Regions from separate parts of the Paenibacillus sp. FSL R7-0189 genome, predicted to be linked through region 2. Evidence: a T-box and tRNA genes for the amino acid it is inferred to sense, from the RefSeq annotation. Region 2 holds a T-box; the other holds one or more tRNA genes.
The links. The T-box of region 2 lies ahead of trpS (tryptophan--tRNA ligase). A T-box ahead of a tRNA ligase gene usually reads a tRNA of that ligase, here a tRNA-Trp.
Positions count from the first base shown of each region.

Region 1: it has a tRNA-Trp gene. The T-box ahead of trpS (tryptophan--tRNA ligase) is inferred to sense a tRNA for this amino acid. The anticodon was not compared.

Region 1 is NZ_CP150223.1:3,337,661-3,341,043, reverse strand. It holds gene MKY63_RS14620 (BMP family ABC transporter substrate-binding protein) at 1-97, opposite strand, end outside; gene MKY63_RS14615 (AraC family transcriptional regulator) at 427-1,182, shown strand; tRNA gene MKY63_RS14610 (tRNA-Leu) at 1,320-1,398, opposite strand; tRNA gene MKY63_RS14605 (tRNA-Cys) at 1,413-1,486, opposite strand; tRNA gene MKY63_RS14600 (tRNA-Gly) at 1,497-1,571, opposite strand; tRNA gene MKY63_RS14595 (tRNA-Gln) at 1,578-1,652, opposite strand; tRNA gene MKY63_RS14590 (tRNA-His) at 1,671-1,746, opposite strand; tRNA gene MKY63_RS14585 (tRNA-His) at 1,790-1,865, opposite strand; tRNA gene MKY63_RS14580 (tRNA-Trp) at 1,889-1,962, opposite strand; tRNA gene MKY63_RS14575 (tRNA-Tyr) at 1,969-2,054, opposite strand; tRNA gene MKY63_RS14570 (tRNA-Thr) at 2,060-2,135, opposite strand; tRNA gene MKY63_RS14565 (tRNA-Phe) at 2,164-2,239, opposite strand; tRNA gene MKY63_RS14560 (tRNA-Asp) at 2,250-2,327, opposite strand; tRNA gene MKY63_RS14555 (tRNA-Met) at 2,353-2,429, opposite strand; tRNA gene MKY63_RS14550 (tRNA-Val) at 2,447-2,522, opposite strand; tRNA gene MKY63_RS14545 (tRNA-Glu) at 2,578-2,652, opposite strand; tRNA gene MKY63_RS14540 (tRNA-Ser) at 2,671-2,763, opposite strand; tRNA gene MKY63_RS14535 (tRNA-Asn) at 2,767-2,842, opposite strand; rRNA gene MKY63_RS14530 (23S ribosomal RNA) at 2,904-3,383, opposite strand, start outside.
Region 2 is NZ_CP150223.1:3,493,531-3,496,913, reverse strand. It holds gene MKY63_RS15205 (hypothetical protein) at 1-105, shown strand, start outside; gene trpS (tryptophan--tRNA ligase) at 107-1,093, opposite strand; T-box leader at 1,157-1,396, opposite strand; gene MKY63_RS15195 (aldose 1-epimerase) at 1,531-2,505, shown strand; gene MKY63_RS15190 (alpha/beta-type small acid-soluble spore protein) at 2,707-2,937, shown strand; gene MKY63_RS15185 (hypothetical protein) at 3,091-3,383, opposite strand, start outside.

The DNA of each region.
Region 1 (3,383 bases), 160 kb from region 2:
TATTCGCAGAAGAACCGTTATTGGACGTGTTATTCCCACATGCTGTGACCAGAACCATCACCATTAATAACAACAAAGAAAGAACTTTTTTATTCATTACTCTATTCCACCCCTAATTTTAGTTGGTTAGTAATCCGGCAGAATCCCCATCTTCACCCATTGTATAATTCACGGTTCAAATGGAAATTCTCTTTTTTCCAAATAAAGTATCATTAAAAGTAATAAATTTAACGTTTAGGCTCAAAAATAGCAATAAAAATACCATTATTATTAATAATCCGCTTTATTTCCGAACGAGATGGCCAGTCAGGTTGCGAACTTTCGGATTTATTGATACGATCATAACAAATATTATTAAAAATAATTATATGATTTCGGTCATAGTTTTGTACGATTCGGCTAAAACATAAGTATTGGAGGATCATCATGGATCGTGTTCTATATATTGTAAGTGCCACACATGAGCTAAATACTTATATCCCTCCACACCAGCATGAATGCTACGAACTGGTCTATTATTTACAGGGGGTAGGGACAACCAATGTTGGCCCACGAAGTTACCATTTTCGCTCCTCTTCTTTCGCGCTTGTGCCACCCAATCATAAACATGACGAGCACCACCGTGAGGATGCAAATGTATTATTTGTAGGCTTCCACTCGGTACACCCTAATATGAGTAATCTGCTCGGCGTATATGAAGATGATAAAGATCAGACCGTTCTTCAAATCCTGCTGCGAATGAAAGCAGAGTTTACACGTAAGCAAGACGGATTCTCTGAGCTTCTAAACCTACAAATGAGCGAGATTACCGTCCATCTTATGAGGCTTCTTAGTGCCTCTGGATATCAATCCCCAACAGAAGATCGAGTACAATATGTCCTTAATTATATGAATGAGCATTATCGCCATAAATTGTCCGTCGAAACACTATCAGAAATGTCCGGATATAGCTACGATCGTTTTCGCCATCTATTTAAAGAACGTTTCGGGTCCTCACCCCTGCGGTATTTGCTGTTAAAACGCCTGGAGTATGCAAAATCTCTATTACGTCATACTCAGATGCAAATCTCTGAAGTATCTGCTGCTGCAGGTTTTGTGAACGATGCCCAATTCTGCAATATGTTTAAACGAGAAATAGGTCATACCCCGCGAGCATTCCGCATTAATAATCAATCAGGTTAATCACTAATCAGATTAAAAAAAGCCGTTGAAATAGAGAAACTCCTCTATTCAACGGCTTAATCCTGTAAAACTAAGAACATAAAGAAAAAAGGTTAGTAAGATTGCTTATAAAAGCAATCTTACTAACCTTTTTAAGATACCGGCGAGAGGACTCGAACCTCCACGGTTTCCCACTCGATTTTGAGTCGAGCGCGTCTGCCATTCCGCCACGCCGGCACATATGAACTAAATGGAGGCGCCACCCAGATTTGAACTGGGGATAAAGCTTTTGCAGAGCTTTGCCTTACCACTTGGCTATGGCGCCATGTAAATTTTGGAGCGGACGACGGGAATCGAACCCGCGACCCTCGCCTTGGCAAGGCGATGCTCTACCGCTGAGCCACGTCCGCATAAAATGGCTGGGGATATAGGATTCGAACCTATGAGTGACGGAGTCAAAGTCCGTTGCCTTACCGCTTGGCTAATCCCCAATAACATTTTAAAGTAAATGGGGCGACTGATGGGTCTCGAACCCACGAATGCCGGAACCACAATCCGGTGCGTTAACCCCTTCGCCACAGTCGCCATATTAAGTTGATATTGTCGCCATTATTCATTTTAAAGAAAATGGGGCGGCCGATGGGTCTCGAACCCACGAATGCCGGAACCACAATCCGGTGCGTTAACCCCTTCGCCACGGCCGCCATATTAAACTTTAGAAAAAACTTGGCAGGGGCAGCAGGAATTGAACCCACACCAACGGTTTTGGAGACCGTTGTTCTACCTTTAAACTATGCCCCTAAAAACTGGTGGAGGATGATGGATTCGAACCACCGAACACTTACGTGAGCAGATTTACAGTCTGATGCGTTTGGCCACTTCGCTAATCCTCCAAGGATGGTGCCGGCGAGAGGACTTGAACCCCCAACCTACTGATTACAAGTCAGTTGCTCTACCAATTGAGCTACACCGGCATGGCACTCATTCTTTTGTGATGATAAATGGTGGCTCGGGACGGAATCGAACCGCCGACACGAGGATTTTCAGTCCTCTGCTCTACCGACTGAGCTACCGAGCCATGATGAAAATGGCGGAACCGACGGGATTCGAACCCGCGATCTCCTGCGTGACAGGCAGGCATGTTAGGCCAACTACACCACGGTTCCAAAAGATATAATTGCTTAAGTTAATTGGTTGCGGGGGCAGGATTTGAACCTGCGGCCTTCGGGTTATGAGCCCGACGAGCTACCGGGCTGCTCCACCCCGCGTCAGTAAAAATATGTTATGGTGGAGGCTGAGGGGATCGAACCCCCGACCCTCTGCTTGTAAGGCAGATGCTCTCCCAGCTGAGCTAAGCCTCCATAAACAACAATTGTTATTGTACCAAAGTCCACTAGGATAAATCAAGTGAAAATTTGGTGACCCGTATGGGATTCGAACCCATGTTACCTCCGTGAAAGGGAGGTGTCTTAACCCCTTGACCAACGGGCCATACTAATTAAAAATTTGTGGCGGAGAGAGAGGGATTCGAACCCTCGAGACGCTTGTGGCGCCTACACGATTTCCAATCGTGCTCCTTCGGCCAAACTCGGACACCTCTCCATATGGCTCCCCGAACAGGACTCGAACCTGTGACAACTCGATTAACAGTCGAGTGCTCTACCAACTGAGCTATCAGGGAATATTCATACCAGGCTTAATCGCCTGAAAACTGAATCCGAAACGAATCTGCATTCTAAGTATAGGATAAGCCCTCGACCGATTAGTATTGGTCAGCTCCATGCATTGCTGCACTTCCACCTCCAACCTATCTACCTCGTCGTCTTCAAGGGGTCTTACTAATTGGGAAATCTCATCTTGAGGGGGGCTTCACGCTTAGATGCTTTCAGCGCTTATCCCGTCCGTACGTAGCTACCCAGCCATGCTCCTGGCGGAACAACTGGTGCACCAGCGGTACGTCCATCCCGGTCCTCTCGTACTAAGGACAGCTCCTCTCAAATTTCCTGCGCCCACGACAGATAGGGACCGAACTGTCTCACGACGTTCTGAACCCAGCTCGCGTACCGCTTTAATGGGCGAACAGCCCAACCCTTGGGACCTACTTCAGCCCCAGGATGCGATGAGCCGACATCGAGGTGCCAAACCTCCCCGTCGATGTGGACTCTTGGGGGAGATAAGCCTGTTATCCCCAGGGTAGCTTTTATCCGTTGAGCGATGGCCCT
Region 2 (3,383 bases):
TGGCTGGCACTCCTGCTTGGTTTTCTCTGCGTATTGAATATTGGCTGGGGATTTATCCTCAAAGCCAGAATTAGACGCAAACAGGAAAGTTTAAGCTCTGATTAGATTAACGAGCTGGCAGAAAGCCCATCCGCTCTTTTACGCCATTCAATGTCTCAGCTGCAACAATACGTGCGCGTTCAGCACCTTCGGCAAGAATATCAGTGATCGCACCTGAACTGCGAATTTCATGATATCTTTGTTGCAAAGGCTCAAGTGTGGACACAACCACTTCCCCAAGATCCTTCTTAAAGCCACCATACATTTGTCCCTCATAACGATCGGCAATTTGCTGGAGGGACATTCCAGAACATTCCGAGTAAATACTCATCAAGTTACTAATCTCTGGCTTATTAGCCGGATCAAAGATAACTTCACGTCCAGAATCAGTCGTTGCGCGGCTGATTTTTTTACGGATCACATCCGGCGAATCCAACAGGGCAATATAGCTGCCTGCATTTGGGCTGCTCTTGCTCATTTTTTTAGTGCCATCATCCAGAGACATAATGCGTGCGCCCACTTCAGGGATATACGGTTCAGGAATCGTAAAGAATTCGCCAAAACGGTTATTAAATCGGCCAGCTAAATCACGGGTCAACTCCAAGTGCTGCTTCTGATCTTCACCTACTGGCACAAGATCCGCATTATAAACAAGAATATCTGCTGCCATTAAAGAAGGATATACGAATAGGCCCGCGCCAACCGAATCCTTACCTGATGATTTATCTTTGAACTGTGTCATACGCTCAAGCTCGCCCATTGCCGTTAACGTAGTCATGATCCAACCCAATTCCGCATGCTGAGGCACATGGGACTGCATATATACATTCGAACGCACAGGATCAATTCCTGCCGCGATAAAGAGTGCAGCTACAGCTTCAGACTGCTCACGCAGTGCCGCAGGATCTTGAGCAACGGTGATCGCATGCATATCGACAACCATAAAGAAACATTGATGATCGTCTTGCAGCTTCACAAAATTTTTCAGCGCTCCGATATAGTTACCCAAAGTTAGAGAACCGCTCGGTTGTATGCCTGACATTACTTTTTTCAACATAATATAGACCTCCGTTAGATGTGATTTCCAATTTCCGAGAACGCAAAAAAAGCCTCATCCGCAAGGGACGTGAGACCGTGGTGCCACCCTTATTCGCTGCTAAACCTTTGTATAGTCAAAAGGAAACAGCCTTAGTCTTCCGTTAACGGGGAAGATCCGGCCGGTCTACTAGGGTATCTTGCTCCCGTTCAAGCGCGGCGCTCAGGGGTCCATTCATCAAGAGTGTCCTACCGGTTCGCATCAACCACCGGCTTTCTGAAGGTACATTTCCTGCCTACTTGTCCCCGTCATCACATTCTCATCATAATTTAATGCCTTCATCATAGAACCATAAAGAGAAGTTGTCAAATCACTTAACCACTTCCGTATAAATCTGTTATGATAAGGTTATCCATGTTCTATTCGATTACAGTTACGATAAAGGAGCATATCTCATGAAACAGGTGACCAAAGGGCAGTGGGGCGGTTATGATACTTATATTTTGCACAGCCGCGAACTGGAAGTCACGCTTTTGCCGCGACTAGGAAACAACGTGATTTCATTGTTTGATGTAAAGGAACAACGGGAAATTCTGCGGCGGCCTGATGAAAGCGATCAAGCTTTCTTTATGCAAAAACCTTACCATTTTGGCATCCCGCTCTTAATTCCACCCGGAAGAATTCGTAAAGGAAAATTTCAATTCGAGGGTACAAGTTATCAATTTGACCAGAATACCGCTGGTGACAATCATATCCATGGTCTACACCGGACTCAATCCTGGTGTGTCAGCGATATTGAAGAAGACGAGGACGGTTGTGCAGTCACTACTGAATTCCTTACTGAAGATGATCCACACTGGATGGAGCAATTTCCCATTCCACTCAAATTCGAAATGACATTCAGGCTTCAGGATGCCCGGCTCAGCCAGACTTTAAAGGTTACAAATCTCGGCGATCATCGTATTCCCTTTGGGATCGGTTATCACACCTGGTTTATGATCGATGGAGAACCTGAACGCTGGAATCTCAAATTGCCCGTAAACAGCATTTATGAACTAAACGATGAATTGCTCCCTAGCGGCAATCTAATTCCACTCGGTGATCTAGAGTCTCTAAATTCTGGAATTAACCTACAGGGAACTAATTTTGATACCGCTCTGCGTATTGGTGACAAGCAGCCCGTAGAAGCATTGTTATTACGCGATGATGGTTATGGTCTTCGTTATACGGCCGACGAGAATCTTTTTCGCCACTGGGTCCTGTATACCAAAGGACCAGCCGATCAATTTCTGTGCATCGAACCTTATACCTGGCTCCCGGATGCTCCTAACGTTTCCGACGATCCTTCCTTCACTGGCTTGCTGAAGGTAGAACCAGGTCAAAGCCTTGAGCTGTCCACTATGCTGGAAATGATCTATCCCGAGAATTAAAGCAGATATACATTATATCGGTCTTCCCTTGCGTTTACGTAAGAGAAGGCCGATTTTTTGTGCGAGCTTAGTTATTTAGGCTTTCCTACCCTTACTTTTAATCGACTAATAATTACCATCCTTAAAACCTTTCGATAGCATGCATGAATTAGCCTCTTAGCGCTCATACTATCTTCACAACGGGCGAAGGAGGTGACACACATGGGTCAAGCAGGTCAAGGTCGTAGCAGCCGTTCCAATAACCTTGTAGTTCCTCAAGCAAATGCAGCGTTGCAACAATTGAAATATGAAGCAGCACAAGAGCTTGGAGTAACGATCCCAGCTGACGGTTATTACGGGAACTACACTTCCCGCGAAACTGGTTCTTTGGGAGGTTACATCACTAAACGTCTAGTACAACTGGCAGAACAACAACTGTCCGGTCGTCAGTAACATCGTTATCTTAAGTGTTTTATCCGGCTGAGGTCTTAAAAAGCCTATTGCCGACTAGCTTTCAAACCTCTCACACTTCTTCCAGAAGCTGTGGGAGGTTTTTCTAATTTATACCCTATAATCCGAGCTGCATGCAATCTTTATGTAAAACGTTTAACTTAAAAATTGATCAGCACTCTCGGCGTAAGCATTACGGGGAGATCGAATCATCAGATTTGCCATATTATAATTGGACTCCAGCGTAGCATCTACGATTAGCTTTCCCTGTCTTATAGCGAATTCATAGCTGATCTCACCATGAGTCCAGCGCCGTTTGTATTTCAGACTCTCCAGTGCCATTAGACGAAAAGAAGACTGCTGACTCTCCGTTATTCCTTCCTTTACTTCTGTGAATCCACCACCCCGACCGGCTAGAGGGTGATGACGTATGCCGAATTTGCCAATGG